4 regions of the Exiguobacterium sp. SL-10 genome follow, and region 3 is predicted to be linked to each of the others. Evidence: riboswitches for the same ligand, from Rfam matches in the RefSeq annotation. Region 3 holds a riboswitch; each other region holds the start of a gene.
The links. Region 3 has a riboswitch for thiamine pyrophosphate ahead of EVJ33_RS05460 (YkoF family thiamine/hydroxymethylpyrimidine-binding protein). Riboswitches for the same ligand answer to the same signal wherever they lie in the genome.

Region 1: linked by a shared signal. The riboswitch ahead of thiT (energy-coupled thiamine transporter ThiT) and the one ahead of EVJ33_RS05460 (YkoF family thiamine/hydroxymethylpyrimidine-binding protein) in region 3 are both predicted to bind thiamine pyrophosphate.
Region 2: linked by a shared signal. The riboswitch ahead of thiW (energy coupling factor transporter S component ThiW) and the one ahead of EVJ33_RS05460 (YkoF family thiamine/hydroxymethylpyrimidine-binding protein) in region 3 are both predicted to bind thiamine pyrophosphate.
Region 4: linked by a shared signal. The riboswitch ahead of tenA (thiaminase II) and the one ahead of EVJ33_RS05460 (YkoF family thiamine/hydroxymethylpyrimidine-binding protein) in region 3 are both predicted to bind thiamine pyrophosphate.

What each region holds. Positions count from the first base shown of each region.
Region 1 covers NZ_SJUP01000001.1:331,295-339,450, reverse strand. Annotated here, with positions in the region: gene sdaAA (L-serine ammonia-lyase, iron-sulfur-dependent, subunit alpha) at 1-779, opposite strand, end outside; gene sdaAB (L-serine ammonia-lyase, iron-sulfur-dependent subunit beta) at 792-1,454, opposite strand; gene EVJ33_RS01680 (DAK2 domain-containing protein) at 1,518-3,209, opposite strand; gene EVJ33_RS01675 (Asp23/Gls24 family envelope stress response protein) at 3,232-3,594, opposite strand; gene rpmB (50S ribosomal protein L28) at 3,848-4,036, shown strand; gene EVJ33_RS01665 (thiamine diphosphokinase) at 4,095-4,682, opposite strand; gene thiT (energy-coupled thiamine transporter ThiT) at 4,682-5,254, opposite strand; TPP riboswitch at 5,328-5,429, opposite strand; gene rpe (ribulose-phosphate 3-epimerase) at 5,449-6,105, opposite strand; gene rsgA (ribosome small subunit-dependent GTPase A) at 6,107-6,991, opposite strand; gene pknB (Stk1 family PASTA domain-containing Ser/Thr kinase) at 7,036-8,156, opposite strand, start outside.
Region 2 covers NZ_SJUP01000005.1:188,483-196,638, forward strand. Annotated here, with positions in the region: gene EVJ33_RS08055 (MarR family winged helix-turn-helix transcriptional regulator) at 1-36, opposite strand, end outside; gene EVJ33_RS08060 (tetratricopeptide repeat protein) at 172-1,299, opposite strand; gene EVJ33_RS08065 (ribonuclease FAU-1 family protein) at 1,349-1,888, opposite strand; gene EVJ33_RS08070 (DUF58 domain-containing protein) at 1,957-3,009, opposite strand; gene EVJ33_RS08075 (AAA family ATPase) at 3,012-3,932, opposite strand; gene EVJ33_RS08080 (hypothetical protein) at 4,030-4,722, shown strand; gene EVJ33_RS08085 (hypothetical protein) at 4,815-5,561, shown strand; gene EVJ33_RS08090 (hypothetical protein) at 5,649-5,969, shown strand; TPP riboswitch at 5,994-6,092, shown strand; gene thiW (energy coupling factor transporter S component ThiW) at 6,157-6,645, shown strand; gene EVJ33_RS08100 (hypothetical protein) at 6,710-6,976, shown strand; gene EVJ33_RS08105 (VOC family protein) at 7,389-7,787, shown strand; gene EVJ33_RS08110 (LTA synthase family protein) at 7,900-8,156, shown strand, end outside.
Region 3 covers NZ_SJUP01000003.1:160,507-168,662, forward strand. Annotated here, with positions in the region: gene EVJ33_RS05435 (lytic transglycosylase domain-containing protein) at 45-737, shown strand; gene EVJ33_RS05440 (DUF1643 domain-containing protein) at 772-1,359, shown strand; gene EVJ33_RS05445 (energy-coupling factor transporter transmembrane component T family protein) at 1,372-2,109, opposite strand; gene EVJ33_RS05450 (ABC transporter ATP-binding protein) at 2,109-3,437, opposite strand; gene EVJ33_RS05455 (ECF transporter S component) at 3,430-4,005, opposite strand; gene EVJ33_RS05460 (YkoF family thiamine/hydroxymethylpyrimidine-binding protein) at 3,998-4,591, opposite strand; TPP riboswitch at 4,672-4,772, opposite strand; gene EVJ33_RS05465 (GTP-binding protein) at 4,834-6,027, opposite strand; gene EVJ33_RS05470 (hypothetical protein) at 6,131-6,394, opposite strand; gene EVJ33_RS05475 (SMP-30/gluconolactonase/LRE family protein) at 6,407-7,288, opposite strand; gene rlmN (dual-specificity RNA methyltransferase RlmN) at 7,462-8,156, opposite strand, start outside.
Region 4 covers NZ_SJUP01000005.1:150,765-158,920, reverse strand. Annotated here, with positions in the region: gene EVJ33_RS07860 (GAF domain-containing protein) at 1-233, shown strand, start outside; gene EVJ33_RS07855 (tetratricopeptide repeat protein) at 238-1,176, shown strand; gene EVJ33_RS07850 (DUF2194 domain-containing protein) at 1,158-3,005, shown strand; gene pelF (GT4 family glycosyltransferase PelF) at 3,002-4,420, shown strand; gene pelG (exopolysaccharide Pel transporter PelG) at 4,401-5,849, shown strand; TPP riboswitch at 5,911-6,015, shown strand; gene tenA (thiaminase II) at 6,098-6,772, shown strand; gene thiM (hydroxyethylthiazole kinase) at 6,742-7,557, shown strand; gene thiD (bifunctional hydroxymethylpyrimidine kinase/phosphomethylpyrimidine kinase) at 7,557-8,156, shown strand, end outside.

The DNA of each region.
Region 1 (8,156 bases), on a different contig from region 3:
ATTTGACCAATCTCATGCATCGCCGAGATGACCTCATCACAAGGGATGCGCGACGTGATGCCGGCGAGGGCCATATCGGCCGCGACGATCGCGTTTGCCCCGCCCATGGCGTTCCGTTTGACGCACGGTACTTCGACGAGGCCGGCCACCGGGTCACAGACGAGACCGAGCATGTTTTTCAAGGCGATCGCAAATGCTGTCGCCGATTGTTCCGGCGTGCCACCAGCCGCTTCGACGATGGCCGCCGCGGCCATCCCGGTCGCTGAGCCGACTTCCGCCTGACAACCACCGGCTGCTCCCGAGATGGATGCGTTATTGGCGACGACGAAGCCGAACGCACCTGACGTGAACAAATAGCGGACCATCGCGTCACGGTCCATCTCCAGACGTTCTTTGACCGCAAACAACGTACCCGGTACGACACCTGCGCTTCCGGCGGTCGGGGTCGCACAAATACGTCCCATCGCCGCATTGACTTCATTCGTCCCGATCGCTTTGGCGACCGCATCTAAAATCAAATCTCCGGCGAGCGATTTGCCGGAACGGATATAGTCGGTCATGAGCACGGCGTCGTTCCCCGTGAGTCCCGTCACGGACGTCACGCCTTCGAGTGCCCGTGCGACCGCTTCTTCCATCACTTCTAGATTGCGCTCCATCATGCCGACGACGTCTTCACGCGTCGAGCGTCTGACGTGCACTTCTTGCTCGATCATCACTTCTGAGATCGGGATACCTCGCTCTGTTGCCGTTCTGACTAATTCTTCTACTGATTTAAACATATTGGTGTCTCCTTATTCCCCAAAGATGGCTACCCGTTCGATTTGAGGTAACCGCTCAATTTCCGCTAACACGTCTTTTGATAGATGGTCATCAATCTCAATCGCCATGAGCGCCTGTTTGCCTTTCTCATGACGGCTCACTTCCATATGGCCGATGTTTAACTCATATTTGGCCAAAATACCTGTCACGGCCGCAATCGCCCCGAAGCGATCGTGATGCAAGACGACAAGTGCCGGTCCGCCGCCAGACAATTTGAGTGGGAATCCGTTCAACTCGGTGATTTCGATCGTCCCACCCCCGATTGAAATCCCGACGATTTCAAACGTGCCGTCCTCGTCTTCTAGCCGGACGCGAGCCGTGTTCGGATGATCCGTCAGCGCGTCGCTCGTCTCAAAGACGACCTCGATGCCGCGCTCTTTCGCGATATCAAGCGATTGCGGGATGCGCAAATCGAACGTATCGAAGCCCATGATGCCGCCGACGATGGCGACATCGGTGCCGTGCCCCCGATACGTATCGGCGAACGACCCATAAAACGTGACGTGCGCGAGCCGTGGCGTCCGCCCGAACAACTTCCCAGCCATGAGGCCGATGCGCGCGGCTCCGGCCGTATGCGAACTCGATGGACCGACCATGACCGGTCCGATGATATCAAACACACTGCGATATTTCATCGCATTTCCCCCTTTCAAAAAAACCCTACCTTCATTATACAGAAGGTAGGGCTGAGTTACAGCTTATTCCACACTAAAAATGTAGGAGTAGAGCGGTTGTTTCCCGTCGTGAACTTCGATTTCAATTTCGTCGTTCTTCGACTCAATGTAAGCCGAGAGTGCCTCGACGTCTTCTGCGGACGAACCTTCACCCGTCAAGATCGTGATGATCTCGTCGTCGGCATCCACAAGAGCGTCGACTAATCTCTTCGCCGCTTCGAGGCTCGAACCTGATGAGGCAACGATTTTCTTCTCAGCAATCGCCATATGGTCATCTTTACGAATTTCAACACCATCGATACTCGTATCACGGACCGCATACGTCACTTGACCAGACTTGACGGCACTTGCCGCCGTCTTCATGACGCTTTCGTTCGTGTCGACATCCGCTTCCGGGTTGAATGCGATTGCTGCCGCGAGTCCTTGTGGCACCGTCTTCGTCGGAATGACCGAGACGCCGCAAGGTGCGACCGATGCCGCTTGTTCGGCAGCCATGATGATGTTCGAGTTGTTCGGGAAGATGAAGACGTGGTCCGCGTTGGCCGCTTCAATCGCCTTGACGATGTCTTCCGTCGACGGGTTCATCGTCTGACCGCCTTCGATGACGTGAGCCGCCCCAAGTGAACGGAACAAGTCGCTGACACCTTCACCCATCGCGACTGTGACGATCGCATATGGCACTTTTGCCTTCGGAGCCGTCGAAGTAGCCGTTTGGACGCCGTGCTGGTTGGCACCGTGCTCTTCTTCTAAGATCGTCGAGTGCTGTTGACGCATGTTCTCGATTTTGACAGCGACGAGCTCGCCGTAGCGCTGCCCTTTCGTGATGACGTCACCAGGTGTTTCGACGTGAACGTGGACTTTGAGCAACTCTTCGTCTGCGACGACGAGGAGTGAGTCCCCAAGTTCAGACAGTTCGTTGCGGAACGCATCCTCATTGAACGGGGCATCCTTCAACTTGACGTCTTGGAAACGGACCATGATTTCCGTGCAATAACCGAACTCGATGTCTTCGGTCGACATGAATCCTTGCGCGGCGTGGGCATGATGTTCGGCTTCGATGAGCGCATCCATGACCGGTGCATGTGGTTTCTCGAGTTCTTTGCCTTCAAGGCTTGCGAGGAACCCTTCATAAATGACGAGCAGTCCTTGACCACCCGAATCGACGACGCCGACTTCTTTTAAGACAGGCAATAAGTCCGGTGTCCGCTCGAGTGAAGCTTTTGCTTCCACGATCACGCGTTCCATGAACTCGTTGAAGTCGCTCGTCGACTCTGAAGCACGGAGCGCTTCGTCGGCCGCTTCACGAGCAACCGTCAAAATCGTTCCTTCAACCGGTTTCATAACCGCCTTGTATGCCGTATCGACGCCACGTTTCAACGCCTCGGCGAAATCGACTGTCGACACTTCTGTCTTTCCTTCGATCGCTTTACCGAAGCCACGGAACAATTGGCTCAAAATAACACCCGAGTTCCCACGTGCTCCCATTAAGAGACCGCGTGCAAACTTCGATGAGACATCAGCGATATTCGCCGAGTTGAGTGCGGCCACTTCTTTCGCACCCGATGTCATCGTCAAATTCATGTTCGTCCCCGTATCGCCGTCCGGCACCGGGAAGACGTTAAGCGAATCTACATAATCCGCATTCTGGCTCAAGTTGGCTGCACCGTTCGCGACCATGTTCGCGAACACCAATCCATCTAAACGTTTTAAACCCACACCAAATCCTCCTTCGTTCTCGTCAGTCATTCGTCAGACGAACGCCTTGTACGAATATGTTTACCGACGAAACGTTTAATCCTAAAGTTTCACCGAGCGTGTATTTCACACGGCTTTGCACGTTGTATGCGACTTCCGACACTTTCGTCCCGTAGCTTACAATGATGTGCATGTCGATATGTACGTCTTCTCCATCTTGACGTACGACCACGCCTCGGGCGTAGTTTTCACGCTTCAATAGTTCTGCAATCCCGTCTTTCAATTGAGCTTGAGACGCCATTCCCACAACGCCGAAACATTCCATCGCCGCACCGCCTGCGAGTGTTGCGACCACGTCGTTCGTGATGTCAATATTGCCATATGTTGTCTTCATTTCAATTGCCATATGGAGTAGCCTCCTTTATTCGGAATGATTCCTTCACTACATTCTACAATAAGTACCTAGTTATTAAAAGAACCTGCTCCATAAACTCGGTCAATTGTAGCCGTAACCCTCATTCATTATTAAAATCCTTTCCAGTAATGTCAAGTTTTTTTCTTGTCATCCTATGATTTTCTAGTTGCATCGTGAAAAAACCCGTGCTAATATAAACGAGTGTCTATTAGGACGAACCCACATAAAAAAGGAGGGGAAACGCATGGCACGTAAATGCTACGTAACAGGTAAATCACCTAAATCAGGTAACAACCGTTCGCACGCACTCAACAAGACAAAACGCACTTGGGGTGTAAACGTACAAAAAGTTCGTATTCTCGTTGACGGTAAACCTAAACGAGTTTGGGTTTCAGCTCGCGCTCTTAAATCAGGTCTCGTTGAACGCGTATAATTTTTATACACGAACGAAATAAATCCCAGCGGCATTCGCCGATGGGATTTTTTTGTGTTCATTTTTTGACATACAGCACAAGCACCATGCCTTCGTGCACAATCAAGTCCGCTGATTCGTCGGCCCACTCGTTCGAGATCGTGAGCGCCTCATGGCTCACGATCTCGTGATGGTCGAGCGGATATTTGACGCCACGGATGGTGACGTTCGCCCGCTTCCACGGTACGAGCGACAAATAGTGATCGTCTTGGCGCGGGAGTCCATAGAGCCCCGTCCCCGCGAGTCGCACCATTTGCCCTGCTGAGATGAGACGCATCTCGGGATACGCCTCGAGCAAACCGATGTTGCTGAGCGTCATATCGAGCCGTCCACCGAGAGCGCCGTAGACGAGCATCTCCGTCGCCCCATGGCTCCGGGCCGCCTCAAGCGCGATTTCAAGGTCGGTCACATCTTTTTCAGACGGATAACGGACAGCGTCGATCGGCACTTCGCCCGTGAAGGAATCAAAATCGCCGACGACGAGGTCCGGATTCAGCCCACGGTCTAATAGCGTCTCATAACCCCCATCGACGCCAATGACATAATCGACATCAATCGGGAGGCTCGGGATCGATTCCGGGCTCGCCGCTACGATCAAGACGCGCATTAGCGGACGTCCCGGGTCGCGAGTGTCGCAAAACGTGGTGCCGAGACAAACAAGAGGACAAGAACGACGGCCGACACGAGGAATGACGGGAGCATATACGTCATATTATAGGCGAATGAGTAAGCCACGACCGGTCCTTCCGCGTACTCAGCGAAGAAGACAATCCCCGATACGACGTGGGCACCGTAGCGTAGCAGTGAGCCGAGGAGCGCCCCGAGCACCAAATAGATGATGAGTGTCTTTTTTGCCTCGTCCTTAGCGGCTCGTTTCACTTGTCCGGCGAATAGTCCAGCCATACCGACGACACCGTAAGCAAACGTATAATCGAGCAGGAATTGGACAGGTGTGAAGATGTAGGCCCCAAACATCAATTGAAGCGTCCCGACGAGCGCCCCCGTCGCAAGTCCGCCTTTTAAGCCGTGGCGGTACGCCATCACAAAGATCGGCAACATCGCCAGACTGATTGATCCGCCCTGCGGCATCCGGAACGGGATGAGTAAATCAAAAATCAAACCGAGTGCGGCGAACAGCGAAATTTCGATGAGCGCCTGTAATTTTAAACGTTGTTTCATTTTATTCCCTCCTTATATGAGTGAACGACAAAAAGCAGCATGACGTAAACGCCATGCTGCTATCGTGTAGCAACGTGCATTTTCGCCACATCCCTACGTCCGTGTGAACGGAACAGGTTCAAAGGGTTAGCGTGATGCCTCTCAGCCACAGAATGTGACACCCCTTGCGACAATATTTGTTGTTCTATGGTCGATTATACACGAGATGCGTTGCGAATGCTATCGATGGCTTCTTTGTAACTCGGCTCATTATAGATGGCCGACCCGGCCACGAGCACGTCAGCCCCGGCATCGATGCATAGTTTTGCCGTGTCCGCGTTCACGCCGCCGTCAATCTCAATTTCAAAGTCGAGACGACGGGCTTGGCGCATCTCATTCAGCGCCGCAATTTTCGGGACGACCGATTCGATGAACTTCTGGCCCCCAAAGCCAGGGTTCACCGTCATAAGGAGCACCATATCGACGTCACCGAGCACGTGTTCAATCGACGAGAGTGGCGTATGCGGATTCAAGACGACGCCACACTTGGCGCCAGCCGCTTTGATTTGTTGCAAGACGCGATGCAAGTGATTCGTCGCTTCGACGTGAACCGTGACGATATCCGCCCCGGCTTTGATGAAATCTTCGACGAACCGCTCCGGCTGATCGATCATCAGATGGACATCAAGTACCATGTCCGATTTTTTTCGTAAACTCGCGAGCACCGGTAGCCCGATGGAGATGTTCGGGACAAACTGTCCATCCATGACATCAAAATGGATATAATCCGCTCCGGCCTCTTGGACCGCCTTCACTTCTGATTCTAGATTGGCGAAGTCCGCCGCTAAAATCGATGGTGCAATTTTAATCATGTCAGTACCTCCGTTGTCTATCGTTTAACTCTGCCATAAACGTAACATAATTCTCATAACGGGTGGAAGCGATTTCTCCAGCTTCGACAGCCGCTTTGACGGCACAGCCCGGCTCGTTCAAATGGGCACAGCCGCGGAATTTGCAGTCATCATGCCGCTCGACAAACTCAGGGAAACACCACCGCATCTCCTCGACTTCGAGTTCGACCGGGAACTCGAGGCTCGAGAAACCAGGCGTGTCAGCGACGAGTCCGTCAGCGAGTGTGATGAGTGTGACGTGACGCGTCGTGTGCTTCCCTCGGCCGAGCGACTTCGAAATCTTCCCGGTCGCAAGTTCAAGCTCAGGCGCGACCGCATTCAAGAGCGAACTTTTCCCGACGCCCGTCTGTCCAGCGAATACGCTCGTCTTGTCTTTGAACGAACCACGGATTTGTTCAATCCCCGACCCATCCTCGGTCGACGTCTCGATGACCTCATAGCCGATGGAGCGGTATAAGGTCGCTGCTTCGTGAATCGGCTTCCGTTCTGATTCCGTCAACAAGTCCATCTTCGTCAAGACGATGATCGGATGGACTTGCTTCGACTCGATCAAGACGAGGAAACGGTCAAGCAGATGGAATGAGAACGCCGGCTCTTTCACGGAAAACAGTAAAAACGCTTGATCGATATTGGCGATTGGCGGGCGGACGAGATGGTTCGACCGCTCATCGACGGCCAGTATATAACCGGTGCCGTCCTCTTGGTCTTGAATGTCGACATCATCACCTACGACAGGCGAGATGTTCCGGTTGCGGAAATTGCCGCGGGCGCGACAGCGAATCTCTTGTTTTTCTTCTGTCATGACGTCATAAAATCCGCCTTGTAATCGAATGATCGTACCTTTCATTCCATTCCCTCCTTAGAAAAAGAGGCGACGCGCGCGCCACCTCTTCATTGTGCATCTTTTGCTTGTGCGTACGTCACCGTATCCGTCCGTACGACTTCCCCATCGACTTCAATCGTCGCGGTTCCGACTTCGTCCGGTGCGATGACGAGTGTGTACGAGTATGTCGTCGTCTCTGTTATCTTATCACGCAACACTTCGACTTCGCCACGGGCATCGACCGTCCGAATGACGACTTCGAGCGCTTCAGCCTCTTCCCCTTCGGGCGGCGGTTCGATCTCGACGTTGACTTCCCGCTCGATCGAGACGTCGGTCGGTTCGACCCCTTGTGACACGATGACGGTCAGTTCCGTCCCCGGATCGACTGCCGTACCGGCCGTCGGGAGTTGACGGATGATTTGATTCGCAGGAACGCTCGTTGAATACTCGTCACGTTTGACGATTTTCAAGCTATTTTGCTCAGCATACGTCGTCGCTTCCTCGAACGTATAGCCCGCCAAGTTGGCGAGTTCGACTTTATTGCTGCCCGTCGAGACGACGAGCGTCACCGTCTCTTCAGACGGAACGACTTCATTACCTGGGGCGATCGATTGGGAGATGACATCTCCACTATCGACCGTCTCGGACGCCTCCGACTGAATCTCAATGTCCGTGAAATCTAGGTCTTTGAGCGTCCGTTCGGCCGCCGACTGGGACAATCCTTCCACGTCTGGCATCTCGACCGTCTCTTTTCCGGCCGAGACGACAATCATCACGGTCGTCCCGCGTTTCGGCTTCCGACCGGCTTGCGGAGTCTGAGAGATGACGTCCCCGGCGGCAATGTTATCACTCGCCCGTTCGGTCGCCTCGACGACAAAACCGGCCGTCTCAAGCTCAGTCGTCGCCTCGTCGCTCGTCATTCCGACGACATCTGGGACGACGGCACGGGACATCTCATCGGCGATGACATACGCCCCGATTCCGCCACCGATCAACAGGAGAGCGAGTAGGATCCAGAGCCACCACTTCTTTTTCCGTTTCGGTTTGTCTTTCACGGGTTCACTTGTTGCGACCGGTTGTTCCGGCGCCTCATTTGCGTTCGGCTCATCCGGCACGACAGGCGCCATGACAAGCGTCTGATCAAACGCATCTTGCTCCGCATTCGATCGCTTCGGTTCATTCGCACGTT
Region 2 (8,156 bases), on a different contig from region 3:
CACTGTGATGGCTTTTAAGGTTTTCCGTTCTTCCATGTGTTCCCCTCCTTTGCTGAGAGAAAACAATACTTTAAATTTAAATATCTTTAATTCGAGATAAATATAACATGACAATTTCTGTTGGTCAATCCATTTAACTCAAAAAAAGACGAGTTGCCTCGTCTCGTCATTTCAGTCGTACGTCTCGTCAAGATTCCGCGCATAAAATGCGATGGCGCGACGATACCGTTTGATGCTGTCATCCGGCTCCGGGCTTGCGAGCAATTCGAGCAACGCACCGGTCGCCTCACTGTGGCGTCCGAGATTGTAATGGGTCATCGCCTGGAACGCTTTGAGCGCCCCGATGTCTGGGAACTGTTCAATCGCCTTGGCGAACAACTCCTCAGCGTCCTCATAGCGGCCGAGCGCCCGATACGTGCTGCCGAGTCCGATATACGTCTCCCGGAGCTCTTCACCCGAGAGTCCGAGCCGGATTGCCCGTTCGTAATGCAGGACGGCTTGACGTTCTTCCCCTAGCGAATCATAACACCAGGCACAATGGGCATGTAGGCGTGGATTCTTCTCGTCTTGACGGAGCAACATGAGCAACAGCTGCTTCGCCCGCTCGAGCTCCCCGTTCTCACGGAGACGAATCGCTTCGTCGAGGCCTTTCTCTTCTGGGGTTTGGACTTCCAAGTCACTCAAGTCATCGAGCCATGTTTGCAACAACTCATAATAACGGCCGACATGGACGCCATCGACGAGGGCATGATGCGCTTGGACTGAGAGCGGCATCGTCATCCGGTCACCCGTCTCCGTAAACTTGCCCCAGGCGATGCGCGGCACCGTATCATGCTGTTGCTCATGTGTCGGGTGGCTGATGCTCGTGAACGTGACCCAAGGCACGCTCGTGATATAAAGGAGGCTGTCCGGCTCATCGTCGCCGACAACGACTTCCCGTTTCGCCCCGCTCATCCGGTCCGTCACTTCTTCCATGAAGTCCGGGAACGCGTCTTTATACGTCGCCGTACAAAAATTGAAGACGTCATCGTCCATCATGACAGTAAAGGAAGGATGCACGACGTCATGCTCGATGACCTCGTCGCCGCGGATGCGGTAGCGAAGTTCCGGGATGGCGTTCGCCGTTTTGACGGCACCGTACAAGAACAGCTTAAAGAACGACTGGCCGGTCCGTTTGGCGTGCGTATGTAACTTCGTCACATCGACGCTCGCTGTCACGTTGAAATGTGGGGCGTCGAACGCCTTGAAGAACTCGTAGTGCTTCTTGCGCGACCACGTCTCGGTATTGATGGTTTTCATAATTCGTCCCCCTGTTTTTTCTTTCACTGTACCAAAGGGAACAGGCCGTTCAAAGTTTTTGTTTCAACTCGGCGTAATGCTCGTTCGCCAACTCGAAGTAGACAAAGTCACGACGTTCAATCCGATCGAGTGTCGCTTTGAAATCACGCCATCCTCTCTCGACGAGTTCCGGCGTCAATTCCCCGGCTTCCGTCGCTTCCTCGAACTCGTCCTCGTCTTTGCGGACGACGTCGCCGTTCGGGAAGATGAGGATGTCGAGCAACAAGTCGTCCATATACGGGATTCCGTCCTCATATCCGATCGCTTCGACGATATCGATGTACCATTGAACGATGTGCCCTTCATCATTAAACATGACGGTCACACCGAACGGCTCGTCGTCCGGGAAATATTGGAGCCAGCTGTAACCGGCATCGGCGACGATGAACTCTTCTCCTTTGTGTATCTTATATTGAGGTGCGCGGACCACATCGATTTGAAACAAGGCGACGGTCCCGGAGAAACGGTCATCATGTACCTCCATTTGCGCGTAGCGATGTTGCAAGATTCGTTCCCAATCCCGGCGGTTGGCAAATTTCCGTTTTGGCATATGTCTCTCTCCTTTTGTCCCAATTCATACATAAAGAAAGAGTTCGCCAAAATCCGACATTTCCCTGTTCAATCGTACAGATTGTGTTGATTGAACCAGACGAGATGGCTTTGCTTCAATCGTTTTCGCTCGACCATCCGTGTAAAGGCGTCGGTCGAGATGAAGCGATTGCCTGGGTGAATGGTCGCCAACTGCAGCAAGATGAATCGAATGCCGCGCTCGCCTTCCTGAAGCCGGATGTGAACCATCGTCCCATCCTCGTCAAATCGATTCAAGAATAACTCAATCTTACAGTCCTCTTTTAACAGACGCGACGTGACGAAAGCGGTTTGACTGATGAGCGATTCGAAGTCGTGATGGAGCGTATAACCGGAAGGACCGTTCAAATCCAAGGCGAACGTGAACGTATCGAGCGTCGTCTGTTGAAACACTTTCGACTGCAATCGTCCAAGTTTCGCCGTCGCATACCAATCGATCTCCTTTACCGGTTCCCCTTCATACGGTTTCGACCCAATCAGCTGTAACGGATTTTGGAGTGGTGACGCCAAGAGCGGCCGGTCCCCGAGCGCGAGCCGTTTCGTCCCGACCGGTGGATGAAGAATGAGTGATGGGAGGACGGTCCACGCTGTATCGACCGGTCGCTCATATAAATACGTTCCGAGTCGAAACGGGAGCGTGACGGCGATGACGCATTCCTCAAATGCGGCGGGACCGCGATACTCGGCGCGCACGACCAATTCGTAGCGGGCTCGACCGACATCGACCTCATAGTCGAGCACGTTCGGAAGGCGCTCATGCGCCGGAAAGCTGATTCCTGAGCTCACCTTCAAACGAATGCGCAGCGGAAGTCCGAGCCGGTCCAACTCGTCCACCCCATCAACCACCAACACGAGTCGACTCTCATCTCCGACAAACAGCAATTCTTCGTATTGCGTGAACCGGAGATCGATGTGCCGCTCAAGTTGTTGCCGCGTCCGCTCGAGCATCCAAATCGCACTCGCTACAATGAAACATAGATAGCCGAACCCATAGACGTACGGGAAGAACACGAGCATGGCTCCGCTCACGAGATATATAGGGAGGAGCCGGCGCTGCAACCAAGCGTGCGTGGAGAGGATCATCGTCAGCCCTCGACCGGCACGGGCACGGTGTCTAAAATGTGTGCGATGACGTTCGCTTTCGTCGACTTGATGCCGCCTTCGAGCGTCAAGCTGATCCGATGGGCGAGCACGTACGGCGCCACGGCTTTGACGTCTTCCGGGATGACGTACAGTCGGCCGGCCAAATAGGCATAGCTTTGACAAGCGCGGAGCAGTGCAATCGCCCCGCGTGGACTGACCCCGACCTCGACGGACGCGTGGGCCCGGGTCGCATGGACGAGACCGAGCATATAGTCGAGGACATCGTCTTGAATCGCGACTTGTCTCGTCTCGGCCTGCGCTTCTTGGAGCGAGGTAAGTGACGTCACCGCCTCGATGTGTTTGCGGGTCTCGGTCAGCACTTGCAGCAACAGTTCTCGCTCTTCGGCGGCGTCCGGATACCCTACCGGAATCGAGATGAGGAACCGGTCGAGTTGTGCGTCCGGCAGTGGGAACGTCCCGGCCGATTCAATCGGGTTTTGCGTCGCGATGACGAAAAAAGGCTTCGGCATCGGATACGTCTTTCCGCCGATTGACACTTGTCGTTCTTCCATCGCTTCGAGTAGCGCCGACTGGGTGCGCGGGACGGCCCGATTGATTTCATCAATCAGGACGATGTTCGCGAAAATCGGACCTTGCCGATGATCAAATCCTTGCGTCTTCATGTTGAAGTAGTCGGTCCCGATGACGTCGGACGGGAGCAAATCAGCCGTAAATTGAATGCGTGAGAATGATCCGTCAAAACTTCCAGCGATCGCTTTGGCAAGCAACGTCTTCCCCGTCCCAGGTACGTCCTCGAGCAAAATATGTCCCTCGGCGAGAAGCGCCGTGCAGCAGAGCCGGACGACCTCACTCTTTCCTAAGTACACTTCGTTCAACTGTTTGATGACCGCTTCGATTCCCATTTCGTTCCCCTCCGTTACATGTGTCTTACTCGCAGTTTACCTGTTTATGGTAATATAGACAATAAATAGTCTGAACATTCCGATAAGGAGGGAAAAGATGAAGTGGTCGTCTCGATTTATAGGATTTCTTGTTGTGACAGCTTGTCTCGTTGTGACGTTCGTCTTTGTCAGCAAGACGACGTTCAGTTGGTTTCAAACGATCAATACACCTGCTCCAATTAACGTGACGGAAGTGAACAGAGAAGAAGAGGATAAGCGGCAAACAGGCGGCATCGATATGGGGAAAACGACAGGGCCCAAATTTGAGGGAGACCCTCGCCCGAAGGAAAAGATGCTCAAATTCAAGTTCGGTCGCGGGAATGGCAATGACCCCGGCGGACTCGGCACGTTGTTCGCTCTCCTCGCTGCTGTCGGGTTGACCGTCTATGGCGTGCGTAGATGGCTGCGTCGTCAACGGGGAAAAGGATTCACGTTCTCTAGTAGACAGAATGCCTTTGCGCCACTGTCGCTCAACGCGGACACATCGATTAAGGCACAGACGTTCCCGATGCTCACGAATATCGAACTGAGGGATTGGCTGATCACGTTCAACGCGTCGCTCGCCCCTGAGCTAAAGCTTCGGACGAATGAGACGGTCGTCGACTGGTTCGAACGCATCGAGCTGACGGATATCGACGCCTCGCTTTATCATCTGATTCGATATGGTCCAGCCTCCAATCATGATATCCCGTTGGCGCAACAACAACGCTTTCACGCGGCACTCGACCGTTACTTGAAGCGGCAACCCTGAGCGAGAAAGTACCCGGGTTCTCAATAGCCGGCATACATGCTACGCTTATTGGTAATAGGAAAAAACTGTAACTTTTTTAGGAGGTTGGATTGATGAAACGCCTAGTCTTGCTCGGGTTCAGTCTGTTTTTGCTGACCGGCTGCACCGATCCAGTTGAGCAACCCATCGTCCCGGCCGACACAAATGAGCCGTCGCCCGAAGACATCACCGCTTGGACGCGAGAAGACTTTAAAGACGTCTTCGACCAATATGAAAAAGTCCCGCCACTCTTGCAGGCACTCGAGAACGATGGACTCACCCCGTTCCGCGAGACGTTCGAGCACGTCGTCATCGCCGGCGATGGCATCCATCATACATACGCCGACATTCATCCATTCAAACTCGATGACGGCACGTACGCCACCGTCTATGAGAGCGAGAACGGAGATATCGCTAATGGTCCCGAGTCGATCGCCCCGCTGTTTTGGCAAGAAGCGTCGTTCCTTCAATTCGTCGAAGAGATTGAGAAACGGAAATATGGAACGAGTGCCCCACCGACGGACGTCGTCCTGACCGAAGACGAGTTCCAGGCGCTCTATAACCGCCACGCCTACACGTCCGCGCTCATCGTCGAGCTCGACGAATGGGGCGTGCAAGTCGCACGCGACCCGCTCGAGAACGTCATCATCGCTGGAAACGGAGTCAAGGAAGTGAAAGCCGACCTGATTGTCTTTGAAGTCGAGGACGGCTACGCCATCGTCTACGACCAAGACGGGGAGATTTTCAAAGGGCCAGAGTCGATTGCCCCACTGTTTTGGAGCGAGACGGATTATGAAAACTTACTCGAGAAGTATGAATGACTCACGGGACACTCAGTCACACCATCGGACTGCGTGTCTCATATCAGGCACGCTCTCTTTCATTTATTGATTCTAGGAGGAAACGATATGGACGTTGTGTATTACTCATACCCGGTCGATGCCATCTTATATATGTATTTAGGGGCGACCGCCGTCGTCAGTCTCATCATCGGGCTGCTCGTTTGGCGTCTGTTCAAGCGCCGGGATGTCGGCTTTTGGATAACGCTCGTTCTCAGCTTTGTCGGGCTGTCGCTCTCGCTCGTCTGGTTTCAAAACGCTTCCGTCGCCGTGTTCATGGGGACACTGCCATGGTTGATCAATCTCGTCTTCTCCCTTTTGCTGTACGGCCTGTTCGTCGGCATCATCTATGTCACGTTCCGACCGCGAAAGCTCGACCGCATCAAATGACGGTATGCTATACTCATGTTAATAAACGACCACTAGGGGAGCCTTCGGGCTGAGACGGCACGCGCCGGACCCTTCGAACCTGATCTGGCTCATACCAGCGTAGGGAAGTGGTGTGGGATTCGTCTGTCTTTCCACGCCACTTCTCCACTTGGAGAAGTGGCGTTTTCATTTTGAAAGGAGACTATCTATGCGTATTCAACAACTCACTTGGATGGCGATGCTCATCGCCATCGCCGTCATCGGTTCCCTGTTCATCTCGATTCCGACCGGTGTCGCCCGTGCCTATCCGATTCAACATATGGTGAACGTCATCGCCGCCGTCACCGTCGGGCCGATCGGCGCCGTTCTTGTCGCGTTCGTGACCGGACTCGTCCGTGTCATGACCGGGACCGGGTCTCTCTTGGCGTTCCCTGGCGGTATGATTGGAGCGCTTCTGGCCGGCTTATTTTTCATGAAAACGAATCGAGTCATGTTCGCCGCATTCGGTGAAGTCATCGGGACCGGCCTCATCGCCTCGCTCATCGCCGTCCCGTACGCCAAGGTGTTGATGGGGAGCGAATTCGGCGCGCTGTTCTTCTTCCCGGCTTTCCTCGCCTCAAGTGTGACCGGAGCCGTGCTCGGCTGGATCGTCTTGACTCGGGTCAAGCAATTGCGGCCGCTCACGGTGAAACGATAAATAGGAGTTCCCCCCGCTAAAGAAAATGGTAAAATCAGGATAGCACATCCAAGGAGGTCATTTCTTGAATCGATTGACGCTATTACTGGCTGCCACCGCTTGCCTATTCATGTCCGGTCTCTTGTATACGCTTGAACGCATCGCCACGTTCACCCGCTGGAATGCTCAAATTGCGACGGGCACGTTTTCCATCGAGCCGATGTTCATCGATGTGCTGCTACAAAACGTGTTCATCTCGATTTTCGGGGTGGCCGCGATCGTCCTCTTTTTCAGGGCGGGCAACGCTGTCCAACACACAACGACCAAAAAAACAGGGACGGCCGACTTATGACGGCTGTCTCTGTTTGACGTGACGTTATAGTTTTATAACTCTAGTGAAGAAGGAGTGTTTAGTTATGGACATTAATCGCAATCTTTATTTTTACTCATTGTTAGTAGGGACTTTAGTTTTTCTATTCATTTTCATATCTGAATTCTTTTTCAATTTTGGAATCATATCGAATTACTCGATTACATTGCTCTTTCTTTCTTTGACCATTCTGTTGGCTGTACTACTTATTTTTTCCATTTTTTATATCAAAAAATTTAAAGACGAAAAAGGGAACATATTATTGGGCGTATTAATATTTTCAGGATCCATTTTCCTGCTTTTCTTACTACTCAATACGCTAGTGATGGTGTAAGTTGAACCGGTGTTCCGTTTAGAACGTCGATTCGATAAAATGAAACAAAGGAGTGACACGATGAAACAAATCCACCATCTCTGCATCCAGACGCCCGACTATGAGGCGTCGAAACAATTTTATGAAGCACTCGGCTTCGAACTCGTTCAGGAGTCGCCCGACTTTCATACGCGCGCGTTCAACAGCTGGCTCAAACTCGGCGACTTTTATATCGAGCTCCAAACGGCCAAAGTCGACGAGACGTTGTCACCATACTCGAAACACGCGGCTGGTCCAGTCCACTTCGCGCTTTACGTCGATGACCTCGAAGCGGAAGTACAGCGCCTCGAGGACCTTGGTGTGACGTTCTTACCGAAGCACGGCGGGAACATCTACTTCGTCGTCGATGGCCATTTAAGTAAACTGAAAGCCCCGGAAGGCACAATCATCGAGCTGCGGGACACATTTTTAATCAAATGAGGCGCTGCCTCGCTTTTTTATTTTCAAAATCGCACACCCTCATGTTTTTTGCCGCCTTCGAACAGGTACATGACAGAGAATACACTTTGTCCGTACCGTTTGGAGGCCTTTTATGAAATATCTCGATTATTGGAGTTACTTATCGCTCTCCCTCGCCAAGCTGTTCCTCTTCAGCCTATTGACCGCGAGCGCGTTCGATGTCAGTTTTCTATTCATCAACCTCGCGACCATCTTGATGATGACGAGTTGGGCGCTACTCGTCAAACCGCAAACACGTCGCTGGATTTTGTTCGCGTCTTTATTTTTGCACAGCACGCTCCTCATCTCGGACGTCTGGTACTACCGCTATTTCGGCAACTTGTTGTCGGC
Region 3 (8,156 bases):
GCTACACTATTCGGGTATTGTCTAGAAAGCTAGGAGGCGGAATCTTGAAACGATTGATTTTGCGACTGACCGGTCTCATGCTTGTGATCGTGCTGTGCCTCGGCGCAATCGGCTGGTTTGGTCAACATGATAAAGTGAACAATGCCCTGTACCGGGCCTACTACGGGGATCACGGGGTCCCAGCCATCCATCGCGATGTCTACGAGGATGCCGCGTCCACGTATGACGTCGATTGGCGTCTGCTCGCCGCCGTGCATCGTGTCGAGACGATTTTCTCCCACAGTTCATCGATGCGTTCCTCGGTCGGGGCAATCGGCCCGTTCCAATTCATGCCGCGGACGTGGCTCGGTTGGCAATATGACACGGACGATCAAAAAGGCGATGTTCCTGAGGACGAGGTTGATTTGACAGATCTCGCGCTCATCGAACAATACGGTGGTCTCGGACGCGATGGGAACAATGACGGCAAGGCGGACCCGCATAGTCTCGTCGACTCGGCCCATACAGCCGCTTACTATTTGAGCGAGCACGGCGGGACGACGGCAGACTCGACGGACTCGATTCGAAACGCCATCTTCGAGTACAACCGCAGTGAACAATATGTCAATGATGTGATGTCATTTTATGAATCCTATCAAACCGATGTGTCTTCTTTACCGGACGACAAAGCGTCGGTGACTCAACGTGTCGCGCGCTACACGATCCGCTACTTGGAATGGTTCGCAGGCTGGGTCTGACCTGGCACTATTTGATTAAAAGTGAGGAAATCTTATGAATACCCATATCGAGGAAGTGACGATTCGCGTCAAGTCGGTCTTCAATGAGGATAAGACGAAACGCTACTTGCGCTCGTACGAATTCACCGATGTCATCGACGGCGTCATCTGTGCCGTCATCATCTACTCGCCCCGAATGAGCGATGCCTTCTTGTCCGGTACAACGACACAACGGGCGTATATGCTCATGCGGAACCATCTCGATCAACCGATCCGTGAGATGCGCGTGATCAGTCTCGTCCCGACACTTGCCATCAATGACAATCTTCCCTACGTCGAATCGCAACTCGACGAAGTGAACTTTCATTACGTCGAAGAAACGCTCGACGAAGTCGAAGCAAGCGGCGGCATGATCATTGTCGGCTGGGGCTCGCCAGGACGCCTGATGCACCACGCGACGCCATACAAGACGCTTTTCGCCGACCATGAGGCGCACATGTACTGTATCGGCACGACTTCAAAAGGCGAGCCGCAACAGATTCGCATGGCCAATGAGAACACGGTGCTCGAGGCGTTCAATAATGAATCGATCAAACCGAAATTTAGAATCGTGAAAGAAACGAAACAGGACGACTCCAAGTGAGTCGTCCTGTTTTTAACGTACGCCAACCCATGTGCTTACTCCGAACAATAGGAACAACAGTGACGCCAACAGAAAATCGTTCCTCGTGACGGCGACAACTTCATACGTAGCTCGAGGTTCCCCTGTAAATCCGCGCGCCTCCATCGAGAACGCGATTCGTTCCGCTTGTCGGATCGATCCGGCAAGCAGCGGAATGATTAGTTTCGGGGCGTGGCGAATATGATCGAGACGTGTCTCTAAGCGCACGCCACGTAACGCATGCGTCTCATACAGTTGCATCAGTTCATTCTTTAAAATCGGGAAGAAACGAAATCCGACGAACACACTGTAGGCGATTTTTGGTGACAATTTCCCTTGTTGCATCAAACTGTAAACGAACCGCTTTGGATCCGTCGTCAGCGTGAACAGAAGCGACAAGGCTGTGAATGCCAACACACGTAAGGAGAGCGTCGCTGCTAACCTCACATTCTCGTCGGTCACATCATTGCCAAACAGCTTGAACATGACATCTCCACTTGTCTGCTTTCCAAAGACGAGCGACGTCCAAAGTGTTCCGAGCGCGGTCAATAGAAATGGAATCATGAACAATCCCCATCTTCTCCAGCTCACGGCAGAGAAGAGCGTTTGAAGGGCCAACGTACCGAGAAAAACAACAAGTGGCGTCCAAGGATTATACATAAAGGCGAGACCGAACATGAGACACGTCACGGTCAAAAATTTAATCGTCGGGTTCATTTCATGAAACGTCATCACGATTCCTCCATCAATAAGCCGTGGGACCTTAGTAATCCCGGATCATCCCAAAGTGAAGGATCATATGGCCCGCTCAAGTTGCCGTCACACATCAAGTAATAGGTGTTCGCAATTCGGGCAAAACTGAGGTCGTGCGTCACAAACAAAACCGTCTGGCCGGCGCGTACTCGTTCAGCCATCAAGTCATAGAGCGCACGAAGCGACACCTCATCTTGACCGGCGGTCGGTTCATCAAAGGCAATCAATCGTTTATTCGAGAGCATCATCACTCCGATCGCGAGCCTTCGCTTTTGACCGTGACTCAGAGAGAGTGGGTGGTGGTCACGCATCGAACCGAGCCCGAGCCGCATCAAGATGTCCTCAATCGGGCGATTATGACCGTATGATAGTTCATGTGTCACATCACTCGTAACGAAGAGATGGGCCGGAGATTGCGGGACGAGGCCGACTTCATGATATTCCCGGGCGAGGCTTCGAAGCCATGTCGACTTCCCGCTGCCGTTTCGACCGAGCACGGCAATGAGATCGCCCTTGGCGACTTTCATTTTGCTCGCTGCTAGGTTAAATGTTTTTCGTTCACATTTCGGTATGTGAAATAAAAATTCTTTTCCACGTTCGGTTCGAATCGGAGAGAACACATAATCTGGTCGGACGATGAACGGCCCGTCATAGTCAATGCGCCCGTTCACGAGCTTCACTTGTCTGTCAAAGAAGTCCCCCCATATATATGGCCGATGCTCAATCACGACAATGTTTATCGTCTCCGCGATATCGTCGAGCCATCGAACGAAATAATGGGCGGTCTCAGGATCAAGGTGAGCGAGCGGCTCATCAAGGAGGAGCCACTCCGGACGGCCAATTAACGCACACGCGACGGCAACTTGTTGCTTCTCACCTCCTGATAGGTCATGGATGTTACGGTGCCGATAGTCCGTCAACTGTAACGCCTCTAGCATCTGGGTGACACGATCCATCATCTCGTCTCTCGCGACGGCGAAGTTTTCGAGCGTGAAAATCAATTCTTCTTCGACCGTCTGCATGACGAACTGACTGTCCGGGTCTTGAAACACCGTTCCGACGCGACGATTCACTTCGCCAGCTTCATACGTATCATAGGAGCGGTCAAACAAGTGCAGTCTGCCCGTCACGATTCCATCACAATTGTCTGGATAGAGACGATTCATCAAACAGAACAGTGTCGATTTCCCTGACCCGCTCGCCCCTGTGATCAGCGTTCTCCCTTTTGTGAGACGGAGTGTGAGATTCGTCAAGACATCGGATGTTTTGTCCGGATAACGAAACGACAAATGTTCTGCGTCAACCATGGATACGACCCTGACGCGCGAGGGCATACCCTTCAAGCGCTCCCGTGCGAAGCAACAAGTCACTTAAAAGCTTCCCTCCAAGGCCAGCAATGAGCATCCCACTCGACGCGCGTAGTGCGAACATGGTCGCCACGTATGTCGGACTGAGGGCGGTAAGACCTCCCATGACGTATGTATACGCGAAACTTGTCACAGCCGCTCCAAAACCAGCGAGCATGAGCACCCAAAGGTCATAGCGTCTATAACCGGTCAATGCGAACGCCGCCTCTGCCCCGAGTCCTTGTATGATCCCGACTAAAATGATGCGCGGTCCGATGGCGTTGCCAATCATCATCTCAATCGTCGCCGCAAGCACTTCGGACAAAAATGCGGCGCCAGGTCTGCGAATGATATAGGCCGCGATAATCGAGACGATGAACCAAATCCCAAAGATCCACTCGTACGCGATCGGTCCGATCAAGCCGGCCCAAAGGTTCCCGATATGGACGAACGCCAAATAGACGACAGCGAATACGACCGATAAAATCGACAATAAGACGATTTCTTTTAACTTCCATGATTTAAGCATCGATGCGTCCCCCGTGTGACGGACTGTTCACGCTGAACGTGACCGTCATGACGACATGGCTCGTTTTCGCACGAACCCGGTCGAATGTCGCCTCATAGAAAGCGAACACCGGCTCGATGTCCCCATGAATGCCTGAGGCGTAGTGCATCGAGTCGTTGAAGACGCCTCGCTCTCTCGCAAAGTCAATTTCCTCGTAGATGATATCCATATAGTTTGCGTCACCAAGCGGATAGAGCGCAAATTGTGAAGACACGTATTGCGAACCCACCTTGCCATTCACCGGCTCTGTCGTCACGTCGAGAAGATTGTCTCCTGCCGTGTCGCCTGGACAGCCGACCGAGAACGTCCCGCTCATCGAGACGTGGGTCCCTGTCTTCGTCGCATGTGACAGCACGGCCTTGGCCACGTCGAACACATGCTCACTGCGGCCACGGATGACCGTCGAAACGTCATCGGTATGCCGCCAGACGTTACGAAGATCCGTCTCCTTCAATGCCCCTTTGATGACGCTCACGAAATCGGATGTCATCGGGCTCAGCGTAAAGCGGAACCCGACGATCGGGCTCGTCCCACATTGCTTGTTCATGATTCATTCCCCCTATGGTTTGTTACACAAAAAAAGCCGCATCCATGAGAATGCGGCCACTCGTCCAATTTAAGTCCATTAGAAAAAGTGCCACACTTCCTCACGCCGGTATTACCCGGATCGAGTCATAAGGGATTGGAGCCATGCTCACATCTCAGCCGAAGCACCCCTAGTGTAGTCCAATGTATGCGGTTGTCTATGCAACGAGAAGTATAGACGAACACGCCAAGTTTGTAAACGGTTTATGTGAAAGTCACGATACCATTTCCCGGAAGCGTATCCTGCAACGTCGTCCAGTCAGAAGTCATCTCCTCGTCTGTCAACAGACAATCATCTAATTCCGCCTCGATGACCGAACGCTCCATCCGCTGCCCGATCAAGACGAGTTCTGTCTGGCGATCCCCGTACGGCTCGACGTAGTCGGCAGCGAGCTCGGGTTCTGCCGCGAACATAAGACGACGCTCTTCCTCCGGAAGCGTCGCGAGCCAGCGACCAGCATGTTCAAGCGTCGAGGCATAACCTGCTTGTGAGAACAGGCAAGCGAGGTCGTTCCGGGAAGCGATCCATAAAAAGCCTTTGGCGCGGACGACTTGCTCCGGGAACGCTTCAATCCAGGCGTGGAGACGCTCCGGGTGGAACGGTCGACGTCGCCGATACACGAACGAGCTGATCCCGTATTCCTCTGTCTCCGGTGTGTGTGCTTCCGCCTCAAGTTCTTGAATCCAGCCAGCGGCGTGCATCGCCTGGTCGAAATCGAACAACTTGACGTCTAACAGCTCGGTCAATTCTACGTTCGCATGGACCGACGTCAACAGTTTGGCGGTTGGATTGAGCGCCTTCAACAGCCCGGCCATCTCGTCGAGTTCCGTCACGGTCACCCGGTCCGCTTTGTTCAAGACGATGATGTCCGCGAATTCGATTTGGTCGACGAGCAGGTCGACGACTTCGCGTACATCTGTCGCGTCAATCGCCTGTTTGCGTTCATGGAGCGACTCGCCCGAGTTGAAATCTTTCAAGAATCGAAACGCATCGACGACCGTCACCATCGCATCGATATAGACGCGGCTCGTCAAATCGATGCCGAGGACGTCATCGGCGTATGTAAACGTTTGAGCGACCGGAATCGGTTCTGAGATGCCTGATGACTCGATGATAATCCCATCAAGGTCACGGTCGTTCGTAATTTCCTGCACCGCCTCGAGCAAGTCCTCACGGAGCGTGCAACAGATGCAACCGTTCGATAGCTCGACCAATTTCTCGTCCGTCCGCGAGAATCCACCCTGCTCGATCAATCGCTCATCGATGTTCAACTCGCTCATGTCGTTGACGATGACGGCGTACTTCTTCCCATCCCGATTGTTCAATATATGGTTCAATAGTGTCGTCTTACCGCTCCCTAAATAACCGGACAGCACCGTGATTGGAATTTGCTTCATTATCCCCACTCCTAAATCGTAATCATTACTTTTTAGATAATGACGGGTCGTTATCATATTGTCAAGAAAAAAACACGCCCGCTCACGGACGTGTTCCTACTCTCTATTCCTCTAACGCTCTCCGTTCAGCTTCTGAGCGCGGATAGGTGTTCGCCTGCCATTCGGCCCGATAAATCGAATCGAGCTGAGTCAGACCGACCTCATCCATGTCTTTGTCTGCATCGACACTCGGCGTCTCATCCCACCGCGGCTCCAAATACGTATGATCCTCTTCCCGGTTCGCCCCCAACAACTTTTGAATACCGACCCGGGCCACCGCGGCAAGCGCCAAACCGATTCCCGCCCGAACGAGCAATCGCTTCACCATCTTCGTACCTCCTTATCGTCCAAACCGATAGAGCGGCATCCCTTTCACGTCTGTATCAATTTTAAAGACCGAACCTGCGTCGGGATGGGCCTCAAGCGCCGCTTCATCCATTCCTTCACGTGCCGTCGTAATAGCGAGTTGTTTCAAGTCGTCGCCGACGAAACAGCATGATGTGACGTTCGGAGCAGGGACGCTCACCTCGAGCACTTTCTCACCAGTTTGCGGGTTCCATCTCGACACTTTCCCGCCGGCAAAATGGGCGATCCACAAGAAACCGTCCTCATCAGATGTCATGCCGTCCGGGAATCCTTCCTCGTCTTTAAAATCAATGACGACTTCCCCTTCCCCGAGCGTTCCCGTTTTCAAGTCGAACGGGTATTTACGGACCGTCTCGGTCGGTGTATCGATATGATAGAAAATCGAGTGGTCCGGGGACCATGTCAGTCCGTTCGATAATGTCAACTCGCTCAACATGACCTCGGTCGTGCCGTCGCGGTTCACGCGATAGAGCGTCGCCTCGTTCTCCTCGTCGTCGAGGTGGAGCGTTCCGGCGAAGATGCGGCCGTACGGGTCGGCTTTCCCGTCATTGAAGCGAAGGTTTCCTTCCGAGTCGTCGAGTTCGACGATTTTATCGAGCTCTTTTGACGTCTCGTCCCACTCATAAATCCCGTCTTTCAACCCGACGACGACGCCGTCTGTCACTTTCGGGACCGCAAACCCGATCTGTTGTCCCATATCGAACGACGACAGCTCATCTTCCTGTTCATCGTACCACCAAAGTGTATGTCCCTCGATATCGACCCAATAGAATCGTTTTAGCTCAGCGTCCCAACACGGGCCCTCCCCAAGCGTGTTTCTGACTCGAATCCATAACGCAGCGTTTACTGTCTCCATTGAAATGCCTCCACTCTCTACATTGATTTCAACTGACTATTCCCTGAGCGGACGAGGTCTATTCACTATTTATCAAAATCGTTTCAGCGAGTTGTTGGCGACGACTCTTTTCCCGTCTTTGGAGCGTCTCTCCATAAAAAAACTCCTTGAATCGAGTGATTCAAGGAGTCCACTTATTTCGCACCTTCGACGTTCATATGTTTACTGCGCAATTGGCCACAGGCCGCATCGATGTCAGTACCGTGTTCGAGGCGGACACCCGTGTTGATGCCACGCTTCTTCAAGACGTCATAAAACGCCATGATATCCTCGGACGTACTGCGCTCGTATTGGATATGCTCGTTGACCGGATTATACGGGATCAAGTTGACGTACGACTTGTCCTTGATGTCGTCGATGAGCGCCGCCAATTCTTCGGCGTGCTCCGGCAAGTCATTCACTTTCGACAATAGAATGTATTCGAACGTGATCCGTTTGTTCGTCTTCTCGACATAATACCGAATCGCCGGCATGAGCTTGTCGAGCGGGAACGCCCGGTTGATTTTCATGACCTGCGTCCGCAGCGCATCGTTCGGCGCATGAAGCGACAGCGCCAAGTTGATGCGAAGATCGAGGTCCGCGAACTTGTAAATCTTGTCGGCGAGTCCACTCGTCGACACGTTGATTTTACGTGGCGCGATGGCGAGTCCGCGCTCGTCTTTGACGACGCGCAGGAAGTCGACCAAGTTGTCAAAGTTATCGAACGGTTCGCCGATTCCCATGACGACGATATGGCTGACCCGGGCACCTTCGCCGACCTCGTCCAAGTAGTGTTGGACGGTCATGATCTGTTCGACGACTTCACCGGCCGTCAAATCACGTGTCTTTT
Region 4 (8,156 bases), on a different contig from region 3:
AAAAAATTCACCATGGGCAGCCTTACATCGTGCTCGACTATCCGCTCGGGTATGAACCGGTCTCGCTCGAAAGTATCGAAGCAATCGTTCACTCCTACTTGCGAGAGATTGATGTCGTCGGGTATGACCCGGACGAGAATAAGTTGTTGCTCTTGCTTCCAGGTACGAATGAGGAGCACCGTCAACGGATCTATGACCGAATCGAAGGGATTTTGATTCAGAAAGGAGTGTGACGGCATGGAATCTACTATTCGTCTCGGATTGATTGGGATTTATGTCGCTCACGCATTGCTCGCCTTCGTCCTGTTGATCGTGTTGAAACGAAAGATGAAAGCACCAGATTATGGCGTCGCAGTCGCGGCCCTCAGTTTTGGTTTGTTCTTGCCGTTTTTGGCTGAACTGGCCGTCTTCGCGGTGTATCGGCTCGCTGAACGGTTCGGTCGGAGCGGTCTGATTGAAGACTATGACGACTATATCGATTTCAAGGTCGTCAACTATGAACAAATACGTCACGAAGCGAATAGCAGCACCACTCTGTTACCGCTCACCGACGCCATCAATTCGAAAGACCCGGCCATTCGCAAACATTCGATTTTAACGCACGTCAACCAGTCAATTGACCAGCAAGGGAAGTATTTGCAGATGGGGCTTGAAAGCACGGATAGTGAGACCGTTCACTATGCCGCGGCGACGATGAACATCTTGATTGATCAATATGAACAAGAATTGAAGCTTGCGAAACGCGAATATGATTTGGGGAACCCGGAGACGATTCGCCGGCTTGCGACGATTTATAAACGTATGATTCATAGCGAACTCATCACGGAGGTCATGTTGAAAGACAAGCGAGGTGCCTGGCTCGAAGAATTGTTGAAAGCCAAAACACTTTATCCCCCCTCACCTTGGATTTATGAAGATTTGAACGAGGTTTATTACACATTGGAACGTCCGAAAGAACAACTGAATAGTTTAAAGGAGTACGTCCATTATTTCCCGGAACGAATCGAGGCCCATCTCATGCTCATCAATTACTATTATGAGCGTGAGCGTTGGAACGAAGTGAAGGCGGTCATGTTTATGATGCAGACCCAATTTTCGATTGAGGACGTACCGTACGAGTACCGACTGTTGTTTGAAGAATGGAGTGACACGACATCATGGAAAAACGAACTGTAATCTCATTCTCACTCTTCATCGTCTTATTTTTAGTGATCGTCGGTGCGATTCAATACTTACGCATTCACTCGCTGCATACGTTATTGCCAAACGTTGCCGAGCAACAGATGAACATCGATCAATTGAAGAGTGATGCCTCAGCAAAAGCAGGTGCGCATCAGATTCAAGTTTATCTCGTCCGGGATGAAGGCGATTTGGCGGTCGAAACGGCGAACAACCTGTTATATGGACTGCAATACGCCAAACTCGATGTTCGTGAAATCAGTCCTCTCGCGGCAAGCTCTATCACCCCGTCACCATACACCATCATCATTTTCACAGGTGAAAATACGTCCGGATGGCCGTTCGCGGACATGAAACGCTACGTCGAACAGGGCGGGAATCTCGTATTCGCAAACCGGTTCAAAGACCCATCGTGGAATGAGTTGACCGGGATTGAAGAGATTGGTGACTTTGTGCCCGATGTGTATGGCTTGAATTTTGAAGAGACGATTTTCCCCGGGTATGTCGACTTGAACCCGCCAGATGATCTCTTTGTCCATAGCGTCGTCGATTTTTCGATTGCAGACGATGCCAACGTCATGTTGTCAGCCGAAGGATTTCCGATTCTTTGGGAATACGGTGTCGGAGACGGGAATGTCCTCTATTGGAACACGACGATCACCGATCAAAAGATGGTCCGCGGGTTGTTCGTCCAGACGCTCGGTACGATGCCGCCGGCGTTCGTCACGGCACAAGCAGCCGTCAAACTCATGTACATCGACGATTTCCCGGCACCAGTCATGGATGGGAAGATGAAAGACGTCTCTGCGACCCCCCTCGATAAATCGGTCAAAGATTTCTTCGCCGAGGATTGGTGGGAAGACATGGTTGATTTGGCGGAAGACGATGATTTGATTTACACGGGGGCGATGATCGGGACGTATGAAGAAGAGATGGAGCTCGTCGACGAACAGTTGATTAAACGTGGCGAGTTCCCGATGCTCTACTTCGGTCGAAAATTGATTGCCCACGGTGGGGAGATTGGACTCCATGGTTATAACCACCAGTCGCTCGTCACCGCCGATGAACCGATCGATCCAACGTATGGGTATATTCCTTGGAAGGATAAGGATGAGATGAAACGGTCGTTACTTCAAGCCGAATCCGTGTTTGCAAATTATTTCCCGGACGAGACGCTCAAGTCATACGTCCCGCCGTCGAACGCGCTCAACCGGACAGGGGTCGATGCGATCGCTGAGGCGCTGCCAGAACTTCGCACAATCGCCTCGCTCTATACGGGAGAGCAAGAGAGCGGGGACTTCGTCCAAGAGTTCGAATTTGATGCGACGCATCCGAACTTGTACCATTTCCCTCGCGTGACGAGCGATTACGGGGAAGAACGAGGATCGATTTTCCAAATGGTCGATGCAATCGCCAATTTCGGTGTGTTTTCCCACTTCATTCACCCGGATGATGTCATCGATCCAGACCGGGCCTTCGGTCGGGACTGGGATACGATGTTCGCGAGTCTGCGTAAAATCGTCCACGACGTGAAGGATCAATATCCACATCTTGAAGCGTACACGCAACACTACGCGACCGAAAAGATGATCACCTACCAACAAGCTGATTTAAACGTCACATTCGATGAGTCGACCGTCTATTTAGCTGGGGAAGGACTCGTCAACCCATCCCATTTCACGATCCGTCTCAAACCAGGCCAGTCACTCGAGACAGGGGAGTTTGACTTCGGAACGGTCGAACAGTGGGACGCCGATCGTCCGCTCTATCTCGTCAAACTGACGTCGGCGAATGCTGAAATCGCCATCAAGGGGGAAGTGCAATGAAAATCGGACTTGTCTTAGAGGGGAGTTATCCGTATGTGAGCGGTGGCGTCTCGAGTTGGACGCAGACGTTGATCGAGGCGATGCCCGAGGTGTCGTTTGAAATCATCTCGATTCAACCGACCGAAAAGCGTCTAGAAGAGATGAAATATGCATTGCCGCCCAACGTCTCAGGAATCACCCATTTGTATTTGAATGACGTGGGCGAGCGGGCGAAGGGGCGGTTGAAGTGGGACGCCGAAGAAGAACAGAAAGTATCCGATTGGCTCATGTTGAAGAGCCCGAACCGGCAAGCACTCCGCCTGCTCGGAAAAGAAGTGCCCTCGAGTCAGGCGTTTTTCGCAAGTGAGTTTTTTTGGAAAAATGTCAAATCGGCCTATTCCGAAGAAATGAACGGGGGCTCGTTCATCGACTATTTTTGGATGTGGCAAAGCATGTACACCCCGATTTTGCGGGTACTTCATCAACCGCTCCCGAAAGTCGACCTCGTGCACGCTGTATCCACGGGATATGCTGGCGTGGTCGCCTCGTACATGAAAGAGACGCAAGGGATCCCGTTCATCTTGACTGAACATGGTATTTATTCGCGCGAGCGGGAAGAGGAGATTTTGCAGTCGTATTGGATTCCGGCACCGTATAAGCCGAGGTGGGTCCGTTTCTTTCACCACTTGTCGCGCGAAGCATACAATGCGGCCGACGAAATCATCACGTTGTTCGAACGGAATCGTGAATATCAAGAATGGATCGGCGCCCCGAGCGAGAAGACGAAAATTATCGCTAACGGCATCGCCGACCGTCAAATTCAAGCGACGGTTAATCGTCCCGAACACGATCTCTTTCAAATCGGGGCCATCGTCCGCTTAGTCCCGATCAAAGACTTGAAGACGATGATTTATGCCGCCAAGATTTTGCAGGAGCGGAATCGACTTTTCAAGCTGACGATTATGGGTCCGCTCGATGAAGATGAGGAATATGCGGAAGAGTGCCGTCTGCTCATCGAACAGAGCGGGCTGACCGATTATGTCGAACTCGCCGGAAAAGTCGACGTCCAAGCCTATTTGCCGAAGTTCGATTTATTGCTGTTGACGAGCATCTCGGAAGGTCAACCGCTCGCGATTCTTGAGGGGATGGCTGCAGGCATTCCTTGGGTCGCGACCGATGTCGGGGCTTGTTCCGAGCTCCTGTACGGCCGAGAAGACGATCCGTTCGGGCCAGCAGGGTTCATTGTGCCACCGGTTCATCCGGAAGCGGTCGCGGACAAGGTCGAGTGGATGATGGATTATCCGAAAGAACGGATGCGGTTTGGAAAGAACGGACGGGAGCGGGTCCGCCAATATTATCGTCTCCAACAAGTTGTGGACCGCTACAAGGCCATCTATGAAACGAGGAGGGAACAGTATGGCGGGCATCGGGTTTAAGTTACAGAAGTTGTTTCAAGAAGACTACTACTCGTCCCGGCTGAAGGCGTACACGTTCTCAGGCCTCGTCACATCCGGACCGTGGTTGATCGTGATTTTGGTCGTCGGCACGATTCAATGGCTGGCGTTCCAAATGCCGACGTTGTCACTCGCCGAGCGGACGCTTTTCATGATCTCGGTCTCGTATGCGTTCATCTTCTCGCAAATTTTGTTCAGCTTCCAACAGCTTGTCGTCACACGATACGTGGCGGACTTGTTTTACGAAAAGAAGGTGCACGAGATTTTCCCGGTGTTCACCGGGATGCTCAAAGTGACGATTCTCGCAGCAACGATCCTGTACAGCATCTTTTGGTTATTGTCTCCGCTCGATTTCTTATACAAATTGACGCTGTTCGTCTTGTTCATGACGATCAACGTCATCTGGGTCATGTTCTTGTTTCTAAGTGCCGCGAAGTATTATCAAGCGGTGGCCTATAGTTTCCTACTCGGTGGCCTCATCTCGGTCGGGAGCGTCTATGCGATTAGTCGCCTCATGACCGATCCGTCTAGTCTCGAGCTGTTGCTCGGTTTCACGGCCGGGATGATTGTGACGTTGTTCGGGTTGTTCTTCGCGATGCTCCGGACGTTCCCGCTCCGCTATGCTGTGAAAGAGTTCTCGTACTTTAAGTACTTCGACCGCTATCCGGACCTGTTCGCCATCGGCGTGTTGTACGTGCTCGGGATTTGGGTCACGAACTTTATCATCTGGTTCGGGGAAGGGCGTATCATCATCGCGGACTCGTTCTTGTTCAACCCGTATTACGACACGGCCATTTTTTGGTCGTATTTGACCATTATCCCGACGCAGTTGTTGTTCGTCGTCGCCGTCGAGACAAGATTTTATGAGCGCTATCGTACGTTTTATGGATTGATTAACTACGGCGGAGCGCTCCATCAAATCGAGAAAGCGAAACAGACGATGACGTCCGTGTTAAAGAATGAGTTGATTCGACTCGCGCGCAGCCAAGGCGTCGTGACGCTGTTCGCCATCCTCATGGCAGGCATGTTCGTCGGCTGGATCGGTGTGCCGGACGAGATCGGGCAAATCTTTCGGATGACGACGCTCGCGGCGTTCGCGAACGCGATGATCCTTATTTTGACCCTGTTACTACTCTATTTCGAGGATCGGCGCGGGGCGTTGTTCATCACGCTGTCCTTCTTCACGCTGAACGCGTTGTTCACGCTCTTGCTCTTGCCGCGCGGCATCGATTGGTACGGCGTCGGCTTTGCCGTCAGCACGACCATCACGTTCTTCTTGGCCGGACTGCGTTTAATCTATTACATGGGGAAAGTCGATTATTATGTGTTCGCTGCGTCGAATCGGCGTAAGCTCGGCACCGAGCGGTTCTCGCAAATGGGAACGTTGTTGAACCGGCGCTTTTCGCGTTAAAGGGTTTTCAGTAAAGGGAAAGACTGATATGATGTGGTCGTAGACGACCGAATTTCATAATGTTTACCACTAGGGGAGTCGCGTGACGCGGCTGAGATGGACGAGGTCCAGACCCTTTGAACCTGATCTAGTTCACGCTAGCGTAGGGAAGTGGGCGAACCGATTGTTCTCGTACACTTTGTGTAAATCCGACGCCGCTTCCGTTATGGGAGGCGGCGTCTTTTTTAATCACAAAGGAGGAGACATGAATGACATTCACCGCACATCTTCGACAAGAGGCAGATGCTTTGTTTCAAGCCAGTTTTGATCACCCGTTCGTCCGCGAACTCGGAACGGGTGAACTTGATGAGGCGAAATTTCGGCATTACGTCATGCAAGACTCATACTATTTGAACCAGTTCTCAAAAGTGCAGGCGAAAGGGGCGACACTCGCCCCCAACATGGAAGTGGCGAGCCGCTTTTTAACACACGCGCTTCATACCATCGAAGCGGAACATGCGCTGCATCGTGAGTTCTTCACGTTGCTCGACGTTACGGAGGCGGAATGGGCGACGTTCGAACCAGCCCCGACAGCTTACGCTTATGCGCTCCATATGCAACAAGCCGGTCCGACGCTCGGTGATGTACTGGCGTCAATTTTGCCGTGTTATTGGGTGTATTACGAGATTGGCGAACGCATGAAAGACGCGACCCCGGATCACCCGATTTATGCGACGTGGATTGCGACGTACGGGTCGGAATGGTTCCGCGACCTCGTCGAAGAGCAGATTGAGCGGCTCGACGTGCTCGCCGGGCAAGCGACCGCGGAAGAACGATTCCGGTATCAGCAACTGTTCTTGAAGAGCTGCTATTATGAGCACGCCTTTTGGGAGATGGCGTGGACGCTCGAGTCATGGACATTGCCAACGGGGGTGAGACGATGAAACGCGACTTGTGGGACAAAGTTAGAGCCCAAAGACCACTCATCCACAATATCACGAATATCGTCGTCGCCAATTTTTCGGCGAACGGGTTGCTCGCCATCGGAGCGGCCCCGGTCATGGCGTCTGCTGTCGAAGAAGTGGCCGAGATGGCATCTGTGAGCGATGCGCTCGTGCTCAATATCGGCACACTCGATGCGATGACGGAACGTACGATGATTCGAGCCGGTCAGGCGGCGAATCAAGCGGGTCGCCCGGTCGTCTTTGATCCGGTCGGGGTCGGGGCAACCTCATTCCGACGCGACGTTGCCAAGGCGATTCTGCAACAAGTCCGCGTGACGGTCATTCGTGGGAATGCCGGGGAAATCGCGACATTGATTGGTCTCGACGCGGCATCACGCGGCGTGGATGCGGGCGAGACACGGGACGATTTGAATCAAATCGCGCGTGAGGCGGCCCGGCGCTACAACTGTGTCATTGCCGTGACCGGAGAGACGGACGTCGTCAGCGACGAGGACGTGACGATTGAAATCAAAGGCGGCACCGAAGCGATGGCCCGGACGACAGGGACCGGTTGCTTACTGAGTGCCGTCGTCGGTGCGTTTCTCGCGGTCGAACGTGATGCGGTCACGGCTACGGCGACAGCACTCGCCGGCTATGCCCGGTGCGGCGAACTAGCGACCGCTTTGGCTGACGGACCGGGCGACTTCCCCGTTCATTTCTTGAACGAACTCGGCAAGATGACAGCCGTCGAGTTGCCGAGTGATCGAATCGAGGTGGTGTCATGATGCGGCCCCAAGTATTGACGATTGCCGGTTCGGATTCAGGCGGTGGTGCAGGAATCCAAGCCGATTTGAAAACGTTCCAAGAGCTTGAGGTGTTCGGAACGAGCGTCTTGACGGCGGTCACGGCACAAAACACATGCGGAGTGCACGGAGTCGAGGCGATATCTCCGGAACTTGTCACGCAACAACTCGATGCAATCGGTTCAGACTTTACGATTGCGGCGTGCAAGACCGGGATGTTGTTCGATGCGGCGCGTATCGAGGTAGTCGCTGCCGGGGTGCGTCGTCACGCGTTGAACCGGCTCGTCGTCGACCCGGTCATGATTGCGAAAGGAGGGGCCTCGCTCCTTCAAGATTCTGCGGTCGAGGCGCTCAAGACGTCTCTTTTGCCGCTCGCGACCGTTGTCACACCGAACGTGCCAGAAGCGGAAGTGTTGACCGGGATGAGGATTCGGACTTTTGAAGACCGTCTTGAGGCAGCGGAGCGAATGTTAACGTACGGCGTGCGCGCTGTCGTTTTAAAGGGTGGTCACATGGAAGGTGAATCTGCGGAAGACTTAGTCATGACGGATTCGGGGGCGTTCATATTGTCGACTCCGCGC